Regions from separate parts of the Streptomyces cinnabarinus genome, predicted to be linked through region 2. Evidence: predicted binding sites of a transcription regulator. Region 2 holds the regulator's gene; each other region holds the start of a gene.
The links. Region 2 encodes HrcA, which represses chaperone genes, less so after heat shock. Its sites were predicted from a motif close to TTNGCACTCNGNNNNNCNGAGTGCNAA; they were not measured.

Region 1: the regulator HrcA is predicted to act here: its motif matches at 3,290-3,316, upstream of groES (co-chaperone GroES).
Region 3: the regulator HrcA is predicted to act here: its motif matches at 1,869-1,895, upstream of groL (chaperonin GroEL).

The regions. Positions count from the first base shown of each region.
Region 1 is NZ_CP114413.1:5,383,019-5,389,312, forward strand. It holds partial or broken gene STRCI_RS24520 (DUF6596 domain-containing protein) at 69-376, shown strand; gene STRCI_RS24525 (THUMP-like domain-containing protein) at 373-1,533, opposite strand; gene STRCI_RS24530 (polysaccharide deacetylase family protein) at 1,624-2,565, shown strand; gene STRCI_RS24535 (polysaccharide deacetylase family protein) at 2,562-3,257, shown strand; gene groES (co-chaperone GroES) at 3,464-3,772, shown strand; gene groL (chaperonin GroEL) at 3,893-5,518, shown strand; gene STRCI_RS24550 (ester cyclase) at 5,573-6,280, opposite strand.
Region 2 is NZ_CP114413.1:3,139,199-3,145,492, reverse strand. It holds gene hemW (radical SAM family heme chaperone HemW) at 1-521, shown strand, start outside; gene STRCI_RS14185 (DUF3097 domain-containing protein) at 530-1,342, opposite strand; gene STRCI_RS14180 (MBL fold metallo-hydrolase) at 1,377-2,102, opposite strand; gene hrcA (heat-inducible transcriptional repressor HrcA) at 2,251-3,267, shown strand; gene dnaJ (molecular chaperone DnaJ) at 3,268-4,404, shown strand; gene STRCI_RS14165 (nitronate monooxygenase) at 4,595-5,680, shown strand; gene STRCI_RS14160 (16S rRNA (uracil(1498)-N(3))-methyltransferase) at 5,677-6,294, shown strand, end outside.
Region 3 is NZ_CP114413.1:4,196,856-4,203,149, forward strand. It holds gene groL (chaperonin GroEL) at 83-1,705, opposite strand; gene STRCI_RS18805 (cold-shock protein) at 2,038-2,241, opposite strand; gene STRCI_RS18810 (MoaD/ThiS family protein) at 2,672-2,947, opposite strand; gene thrC (threonine synthase) at 3,007-4,290, opposite strand; SAM riboswitch class I at 4,309-4,448, opposite strand; gene STRCI_RS18820 (glucosyl-3-phosphoglycerate synthase) at 4,589-5,533, shown strand; gene STRCI_RS18825 (alpha,alpha-trehalose-phosphate synthase (UDP-forming)) at 5,596-6,294, shown strand, end outside.

The sequences.
Region 1 (6,294 bases), 2.2 Mb from region 2:
GGCCGCCGCCGTTCGGCCAGGTCGTGAGGGGACCGGCCTCCCGGGCTCGGACCACGGACTGGATCCGTGTCGCCACCCGGACCATCCCCTTCGAGGTCCCCTACGGCCCCGACCGCGAGGCCCGCCTCGGCTCCGTCCTGGACGTCATCTGCCTGATCTTCAACGAGGGTTACGCCGCCACCGCGGGCGACGACTGGCTGCGCCCCTCCCTGTGCGAGGACGCCCTCCGGTTGGCCCGCGTGCTCTCCGCGCTGATGTCGAAGGAGCCGGAAGGCAACGGTCTGACCGCCCTGTTGGAGTTCCAGGCCGCCCGCACCGCCGCCGCTGGAACCGCATGCTCATCGCCCGCGGCGGCCTGCTGCTGCGCCGGGCTCAGACGGGCTGACCGACCAGCATGGTCGGCGCCCCGGCGACCCGGGTCAGGAACACCGTCGCGGCGTTGGGCCCCTGCGGCTTGACCTTCTTGCGCAGTTCCTCCGGCTCGACGGCCGACCCGCGCTTCTTGACGGTGAGGACGCCGACCTCGCGCTCGCGCAGCAGTGCCTTCAACTTCTTGACGTTGAAGTTGAGTTGGTCGGTGATCTCGTAGGCCGAGGCGTACGGGGTGGGGCGCAGGGTGTCGGCGGTGACGTAGGCGATGGTCGGGTCGATCAGCCCCCCGTCCAGCTCCTCGGCGGCCTCGGCGACCAGATGGGCGCGGATGACGGCGCCGTCAGGCTCGTACAAGTACCGCCCGACGGGCCGGACCTCGGGGTTCGGGAGCCCTCGGGAGAGGAGGGTGCGCGGGCCGGGGAGGAGCGTGGCGCGGACGGCGCCGGGCGCGGTGCCGAACCACAGCACGGCCTCCTTCACGTCGCCGCCGTCGGAGATCCACTCGGCCTCGGCCTCGGCGGGGATCGCCTCGTGCGGGACGCCGGGGGCGATCTTCAGGGCGGCGTGCGGTGCCTTCAGGGCCGCCTGGACGGCCCAGGACAGCGGAGGGGAGTAGGCCTCGGGGTCGAAGATGCGGCCCCGGCCGCCGCGCCGGGCGGGGTCGACGAAGACGGCGTCGTAGCCGGCCGTGTCCACCTCCATGACGTCCGCCTCGCGCACGTCGATCAGCTTGTCCAGCCCGAGCGCGTCGGCGTTGGCACGGGCGGCGGCCGCGGTCAGCGGGTCCCGGTCCACGGCCAGCACCCGGATCCCGGCCCGCGCCAGCGCGATGGCGTCCCCGCCGATCCCGCAGCACAGGTCGGCGACGGAGGTGACGCCAAGATCCCGCAGCCGCTCCGCGCGGTACGCGGCCACGCTCGCCCGGGTCGACTGCTCGACGCCGTTCGGGGTGAAGTACATCCGCCGCGCGTCCTCGGCCCCGAACTTCGCCTCCGCCCGCTGCCGCAGCCGGGCCTGCCCGAGCGCCGCCGACACCAGCTCGGCGGGGTGGTCCCGGCGCAGCCGGGTGGCTACGGCGAGTTCGTCGGCGGGGGCGGTGCCGCGCACCGCGTCGAGGAGGGCGCGGCCCTCGGGGGTGAGGAGGGGGGCGAGGTCGTTCACCGGGTCATTGTGGGCCAGTCGGTGGACGGTGTGCCCGCGGTGGCGGTGTCGGCCCGGGATCGTGGCGGGGGCCTGGGAGGATCCGGCCCCATGCGAGCAGTAGTACAAAATTACAAAAACCGGGCGCTTTGGGGAGTACGGGTACGCGGCGGTCTCGCCGTGCTGACCGCCGCCGCCATCGCCTCGGGCTGTGCGCAGAGCGAGAGCCCGGACAGCGGCTCACGCGCCCGCCCCGCCCCCGGCCGACAGCCCCTCCTGGACCCGCCCGCCCGCGCCCTGGACGCCTACGCGACCAGGCTGCGCGCCGCCGCCGCGGCCCGTGCCGCCGCGGCCAGGCGCTGGGGGCTGGCCAAGGTCCCGCTGACGGCCCCGGCGCCGCCCGCGAGGAAGCCGCGGATCACCACCCGCAAGGGCTTCGAGGTCGACGGCCACAGCGCGGACGGCCTGCCGCCGGTCTTCACCACGATCCCCACCGAGCAGAAGATCGTCTTCCTCACCATCGACGACGGCGCCGAGAAGGACCCCGCCTTCCTGCGCATGATGACCGAGCTGAGGATCCCGTACACCGCCTTCCTCAGCGACTACCTGGTCAAGGAGGACTACGGCTACTTCGAGCGGATGCAGCGCGCCGGCGTCGGTCTGAACAACCACACCCTGAACCACCCCTACCTGCCGGGCCTGTCCCACGCCCGCCAGAAGGACGAGATCTGCGGCATGCAGGACGTCATCGAGCAGCGCTACGGCAAGCGTCCCGTCCTCTTCCGGCCGCCCTTCGGCAGCTACAACCGGAACACCCTGCGCGCCGCCAAGTCCTGCGGCATCACCCACGCGCCCCTGTGGAACGAGGAGGTCTTCGTCGACCGCTGGGCCTACCGCGAGTGGGACCGGGACATCCATCCCGGCGACATCGTGCTCAGCCACTTCCGGGGCAGGGAGCACTGGAAGGGCACGATGCCCGACATGATCCGCCGCTTCCTCGACCGGATCACCGCCAAGGGGTACGCGGTGGCCCGTCTGGAGGACTACCTGTGAGGCCCCGGGGCCCGCTCGCCGGGATGGTGGCGGCCGTACTCCTGGCGGGCTGCGCCCAGGCCGCGGGCCCCTCCGAACGGCCGCCCCTGCGGGCCCCCGGAGCCGCCCCGGCCCCGGTCGTGCAGCGCGTCGCCACCGAGGACGAGGTCGTCTTCCTCACCTACGACGACGGCGCCGAGCAGGACCCCCGCTTCATCGACCTGGTCCGCGAACTGCGGCTCCCGGTCGCCATGTTCCTCACGGACAGCGTGGTCGGGCCGGGGTACGGACACTTCGCCCGCCTGCAGGCGGTGGGCGCGTCGATCCAGAACCACACCCTCGACCACACCGCCCTGCGCGGACTGCCGTTCGCCGGGCAGCGCGCCGAGATCTGCGGCCAGCAGGACAAGCTCCGCGCCCGCTTCGGCGTCCGGCCCCGCCTCTTCCGCCCGCCGCACGGCACGTACGACACGACCACACGGCGTGTCGCGGCCGGCTGCGGGATCTCGGCGGTGGTGCTGTGGCGGGCGTCGATGGACGGCGACGGCGAACTGACGTACACCGAGGGCCCCCGGCGCCTTGGTCCCGGCGACATCGTCTCGCTGCCCTCGCGGGATCCGACGGGGCTGAGCCTGACGGAGCGGACGACGAGGCTGCTGCGGGAGATCCGGGAGCGGGGGCTGAAGCCGGCCCGCTTGGAGGAGTACCTGTAGGAGCCGTCTTCGGGCTCCTCTCGGGGACGCGATTAGCAGTCCGCTTGACCGAGTGCTAATCGCGGTCATAGTCTCGGGTCTGGCACTCCCCCCTGGAGAGTGCCAACACACGCGACGGGCAGGTCCGGCACCCGCGACGACGGATCGACCTGGTCGCCACCTCAGACAGTTAACCCCGTGAGATCTCCGAAGGGGGAGGTCGGATCGTGACGACCACCAGCTCCAAGGTTGCCATCAAGCCGCTCGAGGACCGCATCGTGGTCCAGCCGCTCGACGCCGAGCAGACCACGGCCTCCGGCCTGGTCATCCCGGACACCGCGAAGGAGAAGCCGCAGGAGGGCGTCATCCTCGCCGTCGGTCCGGGCCGCTTCGAGAACGGCGAGCGTCTGCCGCTCGACGTGAAGGTCGGCGACATCGTGCTGTACAGCAAGTACGGCGGCACCGAGGTGAAGTACAACGGCGAGGAGTACCTCGTCCTCTCGTCCCGCGACGTGCTCGCGATCATCGAGAAGTAATTCACCGAGCATTTCTGCTTGACGAGCTGCGCCCCGGGCCCCCGCGACCTTATGAAGCCGGGCGTCAGGGGCGCAGTTCGCTTTTTCACCCACGTTTTCCGAGAGGGCTGAACCGCTCCCATGGCGAAGATCCTGAAGTTCGACGAGGACGCCCGTCGCGCCCTCGAGCGCGGCGTCAACAAGCTTGCCGACACGGTCAAGGTGACGATCGGCCCCAAGGGCCGCAACGTCGTCATCGACAAGAAGTTCGGCGCGCCGACCATCACCAACGACGGTGTCACCATCGCCCGTGAGGTCGAGGTCGAGGACCCCTACGAGAACCTCGGCGCCCAGCTGGTGAAGGAGGTGGCGACCAAGACCAACGACATCGCGGGTGACGGCACCACCACCGCCACCGTGCTCGCCCAGGCGCTGGTCCGTGAGGGCCTCAAGAACGTCGCCGCCGGTGCCTCCCCGGCGCTGCTGAAGAAGGGCATCGACGCGGCCGTCGCCGCCGTCTCCGAGGACCTTCTCGCCACCGCCCGCCCGATCGACGACAAGGCCGACATCGCCGCCGTCGCCGCGCTGTCCGCCCAGGACCAGCAGGTCGGCGAGCTCATCGCCGAGGCGATGGACAAGGTCGGCAAGGACGGTGTCATCACCGTCGAGGAGTCCAACACCTTCGGTCTGGAGCTGGACTTCACCGAGGGCATGGCCTTTGACAAGGGCTACCTGTCGCCGTACTTCGTGACGGACCAGGAGCGCATGGAGGCCGTCCTGGAGGACCCCTACATCCTCATCAACCAGGGCAAGATCTCCTCCATCCAGGACCTGCTGCCGCTGCTGGAGAAGGTCATCCAGGCCGGCGCCTCCAAGCCGCTGCTGATCATCGCCGAGGACGTCGAGGGCGAGGCCCTGTCCACGCTGGTCGTCAACAAGATCCGCGGCACCTTCAACGCGGTCGCGGTCAAGGCCCCCGGCTTCGGTGACCGCCGCAAGGCGATGCTCCAGGACATGGCGGTCCTCACCGGCGCCACGGTCATCTCCGAGGAGGTCGGCCTCAAGCTCGACCAGGCCGGTCTGGACGTGCTGGGCTCCGCCCGCCGCATCACGGTCACCAAGGACGACACGACCATCGTCGACGGCGCCGGCAAGTCCGAGGACGTCGTGGGCCGCGTCGCCCAGATCAAGGCCGAGATCGAGAACACCGACTCCGACTGGGACCGCGAGAAGCTCCAGGAGCGCCTCGCGAAGCTGGCCGGCGGCGTGTGCGTGATCAAGGTCGGCGCCGCCACCGAGGTGGAGCTGAAGGAGAAGAAGCACCGTCTGGAGGACGCCATCTCCGCGACCCGCGCCGCGGTCGAGGAGGGCATCGTCTCCGGTGGTGGCTCGGCTCTGGTCCACGCCGCCAAGGTGCTGGACGGCGGTCTGGGCAAGACCGGCGACGAGGCCACCGGTGTCGCCGTCGTCCGCAAGGCCGTCGTCGAGCCGCTGCGCTGGATCGCCGAGAACGCCGGCCTTGAGGGCTACGTCATCACCTCCAAGGTCGCCGAGCTCGACAAGGGCCAGGGCTTCAACGCCGCCACCGGCGAGTACGGCGACCTGGTCAAGGCCGGCGTCATCGACCCGGTGAAGGTCACCCGCTCCGCCCTGGAGAACGCCGCCTCCATCGCCTCCCTGCTGCTCACGACCGAGACCCTGGTCGTCGAGAAGAAGGAAGAGGAAGAGCCCGCCGCCGCCGGTCACGGCCACGGTCACGCTCACTGACACACGTCAGCACCGAGGCCCGGCACCCCGTGGGGTGCCGGGCCTCCGCGTTGCCTACTGCTCCAGCGCGTCCAGCGCGCCCAGCTGCTCCATCAGCCCGAGCCGGTCGTACTGCCACCAGCCCTCGGCGATCTTCCCGTCCGCGGTGCACCGGTGGACGGTCGTCCCGGTCATGGACACCTGCTTGCCGGTGGGGGCGATCCCCATGAAGTCGCCCTTGTGCAGACCGTTCCAGGTCCAGCGGGTGCACACCCGGTCGCCCTGGGCCATCTGGTCCTCGACGGTGAACGAGAAGTCGAACCCGGCCCGCCACATGCCCACCTCGCGCCGGATCGCGTCCATCCCGATGTTGTCCTGCGGGTTGGCCGGATCGTGGTCGTGGTAGTCCTCGATCAGCACGTCGTTGAAGGTGGGCGGGTCCCCCTTCGCGGCCACTTCCTCGAAGAACCGCCGCGCGGTCGCCGCGTACAACTGCTCGTCACGCACGACGTCCAGGTCGGTGAACGTCGGCATCTCGTCGCAGAGGGCGACCATCTCCCGGAAGATCTTGTCGGTCTCCGGCAGGTTCGAGTTCCGCATCGCCTCCTCGTACGACGAGAACTCCACGATCTCGATGAAGTGCGACGCGTCGGACCGGTCCTTGCCGATCACACTGTGCGTCGCGGTGCGCTTCCCCTTGGTCTGCTCGACCCACGTGTCCATCAGCCGGTTCATCTCGTCGAACCGGCTCGTTTTGCAGTCGATGAGCTGTACGAACGTCATGGCGCAGCCTCCGT
Region 2 (6,294 bases):
GCCGCATCCGCCGCGGCGAGGTCCCGATGACGGACGACGACGTCCACGCGGACCGCTACCTGATCGCGGAGGACGTGCTGTCCGGGGCGGGCTTCGACTGGTACGAGGTCTCGAACTGGGCCACCTCGGAGGCCGGACGCTGCCTCCACAACGAGCTGTACTGGCGCGGCGCGGACTGGTGGGGCGCGGGCCCGGGAGCCCACTCCCACGTGGGCGGCGTCCGCTGGTGGAACGTGAAGCACCCGGGCGCGTACGCGTCGGCCCTGGCGGCCGGCCGCTCACCCGGCGCCGGCCGCGAACTGCTGTCGGAGGAGGACCGCAGGGTGGAGCGCATCCTGCTGGAGCTGCGACTCCGGGAGGGGGCCCCGCTCGACCTACTGCGCGAGCAGGGCCTCAACGCCTCCCGCCGAGCCCTGTCCGACGGCCTCCTCCAGAAGGACCCGTACGACGAGGGACGCGCGGTGCTGACCCTGCGGGGACGGCTGCTCGCCGACGCGGTGGTGCGGGATCTGGTGGACTGACCGGGGCCTCAGACCTCGCCGCCGACGGTGACGAAGTCGATCAGCTCCTCCACTCTCCCCAGCAACTCCGGCTCCAGGTCCTTGTAGGACCCGACCCGCTTCAGGATCGCCTGCCACACGGCGCCCGTGTTCTCCGACGGCCAGCCCAGGGCCCGGCAGACGCCCGTCTTCCAGTCCTGTCCGTGGGGGACTTTCGGCCAACCCGCGATGCCCAGCGAGGACGGTTTCACCGCCTCCCAGATGTCGATGTACGGGTGGCCGACGACGAGGGCGTGTTCGCTCGTGACCGACTCCGCGATGCGCCATTCCTTGGTGCCGGGTACCAGGTGGTCCACCAGGATGCCCAGGCGGGCGTCCGGTCCGGGGGCGAAGTCGGAGACGATCGCGGGGAGGTCGTCCACGCCCTCCAGGTACTCCACCACCACGCCCTCGATGCGCAGGTCGTCGCCCCAGACCTTCTCGACCAGTTCCGCGTCGTGGCGGCCCTCGACGTAGATGCGGCCGGCGCGGGCCACGCGCGCGCGTGCGCCGGGGACGGCGACTGAACCTGAGGCCGTACGGGCGGGACGCCCCGGCGCCGACGCCGGCCTCACCAGCGTCACCACTCGGCCCTCCAGCAGGAAGCCCCGGGGCTCCAGCGGGAACACCCGGTGCTTGCCGAAGCGGTCCTCCAGCGTCACCGTGCCCGCCTCGCAGCGGATCACCGCTCCGCAGAAGCCGGTGCCGGGCTCCTCCACCACCAGGCCGGGGTCGGCCGGGACCTCCGGGACGGGCTGGGGCTTCTTCCAGGGAGGGGTCAGGTCGGCGGAGTACTGGCGCATTCGGATGACGATAGGAGAAGCGGAACCCCGGGGACTACGACACGCCGAAACGGGCCGCCAGGGTGTCCCGCTGGCGTCGTACGAACGCCGCGTCCACCACCGCTCCGTGACCGGGCACGTACAGCGCGTCCTCGCCGCCCAGGGCGAGCAGGCGATCCAGGGCGGCCGGCCAGCGGGACGGTACGGCGTCCGGGCCCGCCTGGGGCTCGCCCGACTCCTCCACCAGATCCCCGCAGAAGACGACCTCCGGGGTGCCGGGGACCAGAACCACCAGGTCGTGGGCTGTATGGCCGGGGCCGACGTTCGCCAGCAGGACCTGGCGGCCGGGGCCCAGGTCCAGCGTCCACTCGCCGGAGACGTGATGCCGGGGTGGGACCAAGAGTTCCACCGCCTCGTCCGCCACGCGCGCGTCCAGGCCGTTGCGCACCGCGTCCGCGCGCAGCTCCGCCCGGCCGTGCGGCCCGTACAGCCCATCGATGCCGACGGCGCCGTAGACCTCCGCCCCCGGGAACGCCGAGGCGCCGAGGACATGGTCGAAGTGTGGGTGGGTCAGCGCGAGATGGGTCACATCGTGACCGGTCAGTGCCTCGGCCGAGAGCCGCAGCCGGGCCCCTTCGGCCGGGCTCGACCCCGCGTCGACCAACAGCGCCGTACCCTCTCCGAGGACCAGACCGGCCGTACAGTCCCAGCCCGGCAGCCGGCGGCGGCCCACCCCCGCCGCGAGCCGCTCCCACCCGAGCTCTTCCCAAGTCACCGTCATACAGCGACGCTAACGTCACAGAACCGGCCTTGCCCGGGGCGTACCCCACCGCCGTACACTGGGCTGGTTACAGCTGGCACTCGCACGGACAGAGTGCCAGGCGAGACGCCCCGGGGGACTGGGGGACGACTTCTGGAGGTGCGCGCGGATGCTGAGTGAACGCAGGCTCCAAGTGCTGCGCGCCATCGTCCAGGACTATGTCGGCACCGAGGAGCCGGTGGGCTCGAAGGCGCTGACCGAGCGGCACAACCTCGGCGTGTCCCCGGCGACCGTCCGCAACGACATGGCGGCCCTGGAGGACGAGGGCTTCATCGCCCAGCCGCACACCAGCGCCGGGCGCATCCCGACGGACAAGGGCTACCGGCTCTTCGTCGACAAGCTGGCAGGCGTCAAGCCGATGACCGCGCCCGAGCGGCGCGCCATCCAGAACTTCCTCGAAGGCGCTGTCGACCTCGACGATGTCGTCGCGCGGACGGTACGGCTGCTCGCCCAGCTCACGCGGCAGGTCGCCGTCGTGCAGTATCCGTCGCTCACCCGCTCCACCGTGCGCCATGTCGAGCTGCTCTCGCTCGCCCCCGCGCGCGTGATGCTCGTACTGATCACCGACACCGGGCGGGTCGAGCAGCGGATGGTCGACTGCCCGGCGCCGTTCGGCGAGGCGTCACTGGCCGATCTGCGGGCGCGGCTGAACAGCCGGGTCGCCGGCCGGCGCTTCACCGATGTGCCGATGCTCGTCGAGGACCTCCCCGAGGGCTTCGACATCGAGGACCGCGGCACGGTCTCGGCCGTTCTCTCCACCCTGCTGGAGACTCTGGTCGAGGAGAACGAGGAGCGGCTGATGATCGGCGGCACCGCCAATCTGACCCGCTTCGGACATGACTTTCCCCTCACGATCCGGCCCGTCCTGGAGGCACTCGAGGAGCAGGTCGTGCTCCTCAAGCTCCTTGGCGAGGCCGGGGATTCGGGCATGACCGTACGCATCGGTCATGAGAACGCCTATGAGGGGCTCAACTCCACTTCGGTGGTGTCGGTCGGCTACGGTTCGGGCGGCGAGGCAGTCGCCAAGCTCGGCGTGGTCGGACCGACCCGCATGGATTACCCGGGAACGATGGGAGCGGTACGCGCAGTGGCACGTTACGTCGGACAGATCCTGGCGGAGTCGTAAGTGGCCACGGACTACTACGCCGTGCTCGGCGTGCGTCGCGACGCGTCGCAGGAAGAGATCAAGAAGGCCTTCCGGCGGCTCGCCCGTGAGCTGCACCCGGATGTGAATCCGGACCCGAAGACCCAGGAGCGGTTCAAGGAGATCAACGCCGCTTACGAGGTCCTCTCGGACCCGCAGAAGAAGCAGGTCTACGACCTCGGCGGCGACCCGCTGTCCCAGGCGGGCGGCGGCGGGGCCGGCGGCTTCGGCGCGGGCGGCTTCGGGAACTTCTCGGACATCATGGACGCGTTCTTCGGTACGGCGTCGCAGCGCGGGCCGCGCTCGCGCACGCGCCGGGGCCAGGACGCGATGATCCGTCTTGAGATCGAGCTCGACGAGGCGGCCTTCGGCACGACGAAGGACATCCAGGTCGACACGGCCGTCGTCTGCAACACCTGCAACGGTGAGGGCGCGGCGCCGGGGACCTCGGCGCAGACGTGTGACATGTGCCGCGGTCGCGGTGAGGTGTCGCAGGTGACGCGGTCCTTCCTGGGCCAGGTCATGACCTCGCGGCCGTGTCCGCAGTGCCAGGGCTTCGGGACGGTCGTTCCGACGCCGTGCCCCGAGTGCGCGGGGGACGGCCGGGTGCGGTCCCGGCGGACCCTCACGGTCAAGATCCCGGCCGGTGTGGACAACGGCACGCGGATCCAGCTCGCCGGTGAGGGCGAGGTCGGGCCCGGTGGCGGTCCGGCCGGTGACCTCTACGTCGAGATCCACGAGCTGCCGCACTCGACCTTCCAGCGGCGCGGGGACGATCTGCACTGCACGGTCACGATCCCGATGACGGCGGCGTCGCTGGGCACGAAGGTGCCGCTGGAGACCCTGGACGGCATGGAGGAGGTCGACATCCGACCGGGCACCCAGTCCGGCCAGTCGATCCCGCTGCACGGCCGGGGCGTCACGCATCTGCGCGGCGGCGGGCGGGGCGACCTGATCGTCCACGTCGAGGTCCAGACCCCGACCAAGCTCGACCCGGAACAGGAACGCCTCCTGCGCGAGCTCTCCAAGCTGCGCGGCGAGGAGCGCCCTCAGGGGCAGTTCCAGCCCGGTCAGCAGGGGCTGTTCTCGCGGCTGAAGGACGCGTTCAACGGGCGCTGACGCGAGCTGGGCGGGCTGCTGGGGGTCCGGGGGTCGGCCCCCGGGGAAGCACGGTCAGCCCGGTCAGCAGGGGCTGTTCTCGCGGTTGAAGGACGCTTTCAACGGGCGCTGAGTCCTGGCGTTGCCGCTGGTCTATGCCACACGGACGGGTGGATTCGGACTTGATCGGAGGACGTGACAACATGCCGTCATGTCCTCCGCGCTGACCGATCTTTTTCCCCTTCCGATCGTGCAGGCCCCCATGGCGGGCGGCGTGTCCGTGCCGGCGCTCGCCGCTGCCGTGTCCGAGGCCGGGGGGCTGGGTTTCCTGGCCGCCGGGTACAAGACCGCCGATGGCATGTACCAGGAGATCAAGCAGCTGCGCGGGCTCACCGGTCACCCCTTCGGGGTGAACCTCTTCATGCCGCAGCCGGAGTACGCCGACGCCGCCGCCGTGGACGTGTACGCCCACCAGCTGGCCGGTGAGGCCGGGTGGTACGAGACCGAGCTGGGCGACCCCGACAGCGGCCGGGACGACGGCTACGACGCCAAGCTCGCCGTCCTGCTCGACAACCCCGTCCCGGTCGTCTCCTTCCACTTCGGCGTCCCGGGCCGGGAGGTGCTCGACTCACTGCGCGGCGCCGGAACCTTCACCCTGGTCACCGCCACCACCGCCGAGGAGGCCCTCGCCGTCGAGCGGGCCGGTGCCGACGCGGTGATCGTGCAGGGCGTGGAGGCGGGAGGGCATCAAGGGACCCATCGCGACAACCCCGAGACCGATGGGACGGGGATAGGCCTGCTGTCGCTGCTCGCGCAGGTCCGCGAGACCGTGGGCATCCCCATCGTCGCCGCCGGCGGCATCATGCGCGGCGGCCAGATCGCCGCCGTCCTCGCCGCCGGCGCGAGCGCCGCCCAGCTCGGCACCGCGTTCCTCGCCACCCCCGAATCCGGCGCCCAGGCCGTCCACAAGCAGGCGCTGACCAACCCCCTGTTCGTGCGCACGCAGTTGACCCGGGCCTTCTCCGGCCGCCCCGCACGCGGCCTGGTCAACCGGTTCATGCGCGAGCACGGCCCGTACGCGCCCGCCGCCTACCCGGAGGTCCACCACCTCACCTCGCCGCTGCGCAAGGCGGCCGCCAAGGCGGGCGACGCGCAGGGCATGGCGCTGTGGGCGGGACAGGGCCACCGGATGGCCCGGGAGCTGCCCGCGGGTCAGCTGGTGGAGGTCCTGGCGGCCGAACTCGCCGCCGCCGGGACAGCGTTGTCGGAGTGTCGGGAAGGCGGTGCGGTGCGATGACGGCCCCGGTGTTCGTCGTCGAGCGGCTCGACGCGGGGCCCGGTGGGCAGTACGTCCTCGACGGCCCCGAGGGACGGCACGCGGTCTCCGTGAAGCGGCTGCGCTCCGGCGAGGAGGTCGTCCTCACCGACGGCGCCGGACGCTGGGCGGAGTGCGTGGTGCTGGCCGCCGAGGGCAAGGACCAGCTGGTTGTACGGGTGGACTCGGTCGCTGAGGAGCCCGAGCCGCGGCCCCGGATCACCGTCGTGCAGGCCTTGCCCAAGGGCGACCGCGGTGAGGTGTCCGTCGAGACGATGACCGAGGTCGGCGTCGACGCGATCGTGCCGTGGTCGGCGTCCCGGTGCATCACGCAGTGGAAGGGCGAGCGCGGACTGAAGGCGCTCGGCAAATGGCGGGCCACCGCCCGCGAGGCCGGCAAGCAGTCCCGCCGGGTCCGCTTCCCCGAGGTCGCCGACGCGGCGACGAGCAAGCAGGTGGCGGCACTTCTCGCCAAGGCCGACTTCGCCGCCGTGCTCCATGAGAGCGGAACCGAGCGGCTGGCCGCCGCCGAACTGCCCGCGGACGGGGAGATCGTGCTGGTGGTCGGGCCCGAAGGGGGCGTGTCCCCCGAGGAG
Region 3 (6,294 bases), 1.1 Mb from region 2:
GGCAACACATGCCCGAGGGCGGCACCCCCCGATCGAACAGGGGGTGCCGCCCTCGGTAAGGACGTTGATCGACCGGGGTCGATCAGAAGTCCATGTCACCGCCCGGCATGCCGCCCGGAGCGGCCGCGGCGGCCTTCTCCGGCTTGTCGGCGATGACGGCCTCGGTGGTGAGGAACAGCGCGGCGATGGAGGCGGCGTTCTGCAGCGCGGAACGGGTCACCTTCGCCGGGTCGATGATGCCCTCGGCGATCATGTCGACGTACTCGCCGGTCGCGGCGTTCAGGCCGTGGCCGACCTGCAGACCGCGGACCTTCTCCACGACGACGCCACCCTCGAGACCACCGTTGACGGCGATCTGCTTGAGCGGGGCCTCCAGCGCGAGCTTCACGGCGTTGGCACCGGTGGCCTCGTCGCCTTCGAGCTCCAGCTTCTCGAACACCTGGGAGGCCTGGAGCAGGGCCACGCCACCACCGGCGACGATGCCCTCCTCGACGGCCGCCTTGGCGTTGCGCACGGCGTCCTCGATGCGGTGCTTGCGCTCCTTGAGCTCCACCTCGGTGGCGGCACCGGCCTTGATGACCGCGACACCACCGGCGAGCTTGGCCAGGCGCTCCTGGAGCTTCTCGCGGTCGTAGTCCGAGTCACTGTTCTCGATCTCGGCGCGGATCTGGTTGACCCGGCCCTGGACCTGCTCCGAGGAGCCGGCGCCGTCGACGATCGTGGTCTCGTCCTTGGTGATGACGACCTTGCGGGCCTTGCCCAGGAGGTCGAGGGTCGTGTTCTCGAGCTTGAGACCGACCTCCTCGGAGATGACCTCGCCGCCGGTGAGGATGGCGATGTCGTTCAGCATCGCCTTGCGACGGTCACCGAAGCCCGGGGCCTTGACGGCGACGGACTTGAAGGTGCCGCGGATCTTGTTGACGACCAGGGTCGACAGGGCCTCGCCCTCGACGTCCTCGGCGATGATCAGCAGCGGCTTGCCCGACTGCATGACCTTCTCCAGCAGCGGGAGCAGGTCCTTGACGGAGCCGATCTTGGAGTTGGCGATCAGGATGTACGGGTCGTCCAGGGACGCCTCCATACGCTCCATGTCGGTGGCGAAGTACGCCGAGATGTAGCCCTTGTCAAAGCGCATACCCTCGGTGAGCTCCAGCTCCAGACCGAAGGTCTGGGACTCCTCGACGGTGATGACGCCTTCCTTGCCGACCTTGTCCATGGCCTCGGCGATCAGCTCGCCGATCTGGGTGTCGGCGGCGGAGATGGAGGCCGTGGAGGCGATCTGCTCCTTGGTCTCGACGTCCTTCGCCTGCTCCAGCAGGGCGGCGGAGACGGCCTCGACGGCCTTCTCGATACCGCGCTTCAGGGCCATCGGGTTGGCACCGGCGGCGACGTTGCGCAGGCCCTCGCGGACCAGCGCCTGGGCGAGCACGGTCGCGGTGGTCGTACCGTCACCGGCGACGTCGTCCGTCTTCTTGGCGACTTCCTTGACCAGCTCGGCGCCGATCTTCTCGTACGGGTCCTCCAGCTCGATCTCCTTGGCGATGGACACACCATCGTTGGTGATCGTGGGGGCGCCCCACTTCTTCTCGAGGACGACGTTGCGGCCCTTGGGGCCGAGCGTCACCTTCACGGCGTCCGCGAGCTGGTTCATGCCGCGCTCGAGGCCGCGCCGCGCCTCCTCGTCGAACGCGATGATCTTGGCCATGTGAAGTGGTCCCTCCAGGACTGGGGGTGATTCCTTCGGACCGCGCCCGCGCCCGCGACGGACGGCCTGCCTGCCTCGTGGTTCCTTGCCCCACCCGGCCTGCGGGCCTCACCGACCCGGTCCTTCTTTGTCACTCTCACCTTCAGAGTGCTAACGCCAATGATTAGCACTCGGCCCATGCGAGTGCAAGCGGCTCTCGGGGATCGGGCGGGTGCGGCGACGGTGCGCCGACGGCGTCCGGGCACGCGGAAGGGCCCGCACCCTGGGGGTTGGGTCCCCTAGGTGCGAGCCCTTCAGCAGAAGACGTCGCTTGCGGTTCGTTGGTCGCGCGTTCAGGCAGTGACGCGAACCATGTCGGCCTGCGGGCCTTTCTGGCCCTGCGAGATCTCGAACTCGACCCGCTGGCCCTCTTCCAGGGTGCGGTACCCGTCCATCTGGATCGCGCTGTAGTGGACGAAAACATCCGCACCACCGTCGACCGCGATGAAGCCGTACCCCTTCTCCGCGTTGAACCACTTGACGGTGCCCTGAGCCATGCCTAACTCCCCTATTACTGGCCCTTGCACAGATCCGCACTTCGCGGATCCGGGTCAGACCTCACCCCCCACGGTTTGGGGGCGTGCGCCGGAACGCGTCGACCGCGGCTGAATGTATCTGTCCAACTGCCGTCTGCAACAGGTCAATCGGACGAGAATTCTGGACGTGTCCGGTCCGGAATGTAGTGAGAATTCGCCCGAATTCAGGGCAAGTCGGGCCCCACAAAAGGCATAGACGGCGCAAAAGGCGCGCACACTTTGGCTACTTCTTGTCGCATCGGAAGCCGGTACTCATATGCTTCCGGCATGCGGGGAGAAGCGCGTTCCCCAACTCTACAGGGCTCAACCATGCAGAATTGCCCCCTCCGTTTGTCTTACGGAGAGGGCAATTCGATGAACTCTCTGTGACGCACGTTACCGAAGGTAACGATCAGCCGCCGGCGACGGCCGGAATGATGGAAACACCGGCCCCGTCGGGCGTCGCCGTCTCCAGCCCCTGCTCGAAGCGGACGTCGTCGTCATTGACGTACACATTGACGAACCGGCGCAGCTTGCCCTGGTCGTCGAGAACCCGGGCGGCGATACCCGTGTGGTTCTTCTCCAGGTCGGCAATGACCTCGGCGAGAGTGCCGCCCTCAGCGGCGACCTCGGCGGCACCACCGGTGTAGGTGCGCAGGATGGTAGGGATGCGGACGGTAACGCTCACGATGAAAACCTCCGGAAGGACGACGCACCCAGGGGCGCGGGGCTGTGCTCGATGTGCGGCTAGACGAGCCCGGCCTCGCGGAACGAATCCAGGCTGGGGCGAATCGTGGCCGTGAGCCCCGTACCGGCCACCGCGTCAAGGGTCTTGAGGCCGTCGCCCGTGTTGAGGACGACCGTGGTCAGGGACGGGTCGAGGACGCCGTTCTCGATGAGCTTCTTCGTGACGCCCACCGTCACACCACCGGCGGTCTCCGCGAAGATGCCCTCGGTCCGGGCGAGGATCTTGATCGCTTCGACGACCTGCTCATCGGTCACGTCCTCCACCGCACCGCCGGTCCGGCGCGCGATGTCCAGGACGTACGGCCCGTCCGCCGGGTTGCCGATGGCCAGCGACTTGGCGATGGTGTTCGGCTTCTGCGGGCGGACGACGTCGTGGCCCGCCTTGAAGGCCACCGACACCGGCGAGCACCCCTCGGCCTGCGCACCGAAGATCTTGTACGGCTTGTCCTCGACGAGCCCGAGCTTGATCAGCTCCTGGAGCCCCTTGTCGATCTTCGTGAGCTGCGAGCCGGAGGCGATCGGCACGACCAGCTGGTCGGGGAGCTGCCAGCCGAGCTGCTCGCAGATCTCGTACGCGAGGGTCTTGGAGCCCTCCGCGTAGTACGGCCGCAGGTTGACGTTGACGAAGCCCCAGCCCTCGCCGGCCGGGTCGCCGATCAGCTCGGAGCAGAAGCGGTTCACATCGTCGTAGTTGCCCTCGATGCCGACGAGCTCACCGCCGTAGACCGCGGCCATGACGACCTTGCCCTGCTCCAGGTCGTGCGGGATGAACACGCAGGAGCGGAAGCCCGCGCGGGCGGCGGCGGCGCCGACGGCACCGGCCAGGTTGCCCGTGGAGGAGCAGGAGAGCGTGGTGAAGCCGAAGGCGCGCGCGGCCTCCAGCGCCTGGGCGACGACGCGGTCCTTGAAGGAGTGCGTCGGGTTGCCGGAGTCGTCCTTCACATACAAACCGCCGGTCACGCCGAGCTCGCGGGCCAGGTTGTCGGCCTTGACGAGCTGGGTCCAGCCGGGGTTGATGTTGGGCTTGTCGGCCACGTCCGCGGGGACGGGCAGCAGCGGCGCGTACCGCCAGATGTTCGCGGGTCCCGCTTCGATGCGCTTGCGGAGTTCCTCGGTGTCGTAGGCCGAGAAGTCGTAGGCGATCTCCAGCGGGCCGAAACACTCCTCGCATGCGAAGACCGGGCCGAGAGGCACGCGGTGGCCGCATTCGCGGCAGCTCAGGGCAGCGGCGGGACCGAGGTCGACGGTGGGATTTCCGGTGTTTGCGACAGTCTGCACAGCCATGTGAGGCGAGGCCCTTTCTCCTCATCTTCCTCACGACGCATCTCGCCGTGAGACGGATTTGGCACCTTCCCAAGCCGGGAGCCTCGCGTGAACGAGAGCCGACTGGAGGGTTGCCGGGGCTTCATCGGGCCGTATCCCTCTGCCCCTCTGGATGAGCGGTATGAAGTTGTGAACGTCGGGCCATCCCGGACATGCGATGGTCATCCGCGTTGTTCAAGACTGTAACCGACGACCTGGACAGTTGAGATAGTCGTCCGAACCGCGAGATGGATCACAGACAGAAGAGGAGCCGCGCACTGTGCTGAACGAAGTCGAGCGCTGGCTGGCCACCCGCTCCTGGTCGGTGACCGACCGCCCGCTCCACCAGGTCCTGGCGGCCAAGCAGCGCACTGGCCAGACGGTCTCCGTCGTGCTGCCCGCGCTCAACGAGGAGGAGACGGTCGGGGACATCGTCGCGGTGATCCGGCACGACCTGATGCGGCAGGTCCCGCTGGTCGACGAGATCGTGGTGGTGGACTCCGGTTCGGCCGACCGGACCTCCGAGGTCGCCGCGGCGGCCGGGGCGACCGTGGTGCACCGGGACGCGATCCTGCCGCGGATCCCCGCGGTGCCCGGCAAGGGCGAGGTGCTGTGGCGCTCGCTGCTGGTCACCCGGGGCGACATCGTCTGCTTCATCGACGCGGACCTGAAGGAGTTCTCCTCGGACTTCGTCTCCGGCATCGTCGGCCCGCTGCTCACCGACCCCGGGGTGGACCTGGTCAAGGCGATGTACGACCGTCCGCTCGGCGGGGCCGCCGGCCAGGGCGGCCGGGTCACCGAGCTGATGGCCCGCCCGCTGCTGAACATGCACTGGCCGCAGCTGGCCGGGTTCGTCCAGCCGCTCGGCGGGGAGTACGCGGCCCGCCGCTCCCTGCTGGAGCAGCTCCCCTTCCCGGTCGGCTACGGCGTGGAGCTCGGCATGCTGATCGACGCCCTGCATCTGGTGGGCCTGGACGCGCTGGCCCAGGTGGACGTCGGGGTGCGCAAGCACCGGCACCAGGACGGGCAGGCGCTCGGCCGGATGTCCGCCGCGATCTACCGCACCGCCCAGCTCCGGCTGGCCCGCGGGCATCTCGTCCGCCCCTCGCTGACCCAGTTCGAGCGCGGCGAGGACGGTTTCGAGCCGCGGACGTACTCGGTGGACACCGAGGAGCGGCCGCCGATGGTGGAGATCGCGGAGTACGCCTCCCGCAAGGTGGCGTAACCCTCGTCTCGTCCAGCGGCTCGTACGTTTGAGCGTTTACGGCACGGGCTAGGTTGGAGCACATGGCTTCCACGCATGTGGCTTCCGCCCGCGGTGCCGCCCAGGTGCTGGTCGCGTCGAACCGCGGCCCGGTCTCCTACGAGGTCCAGCAGGACGGCTCACTGCGCACCAGGCGCGGGGGCGGCGGACTGGTCTCAGGACTCTCGGCCATCGGCCCGGACGCCGGCGCCCTGTGGGTCTGCTCGGCGCTCTCCGACGGCGACCGCGAGGCGGTACGGCGCGGGGTCGGCGAGGACGGCGTGCGGATGCTGCCGATTCCGGCCGAGGTGCACGCGGACGCGTACAACGGCGTCGCCAACTCCGTGCTGTGGTTCGTGCACCACATGCTCTACCAGACTCCGCTAGAACCGGTGTTCGACGCCGATTTCTGGCGGCAGTGGGAGAACTACACCCGCTACAACCGGGCCTTCGCCGAGGCGCTGGCCGACGAGGCGGCCGAGGGTGCGGCGGTCCTGGTGCAGGACTACCACCTGACGCTGGTGCCGGGACTGCTCCGCAAGCTCCGCCCCGACCTGCGGATCGGCCACTTCTCGCACACCCCGTGGGCCCCGGTGGACTACTTCCGCATGCTGCCCGACCAGGTGGCGCGCGAGGTGCTGGAGGGCATGCTCGGCGCCGACCGGCTCGGCTTCCTCACCCGGCGCTGGGCGGACGCCTTCACCGTCTGCTGCACCGAGCTGACGGGCGGGCTCGGGGACACC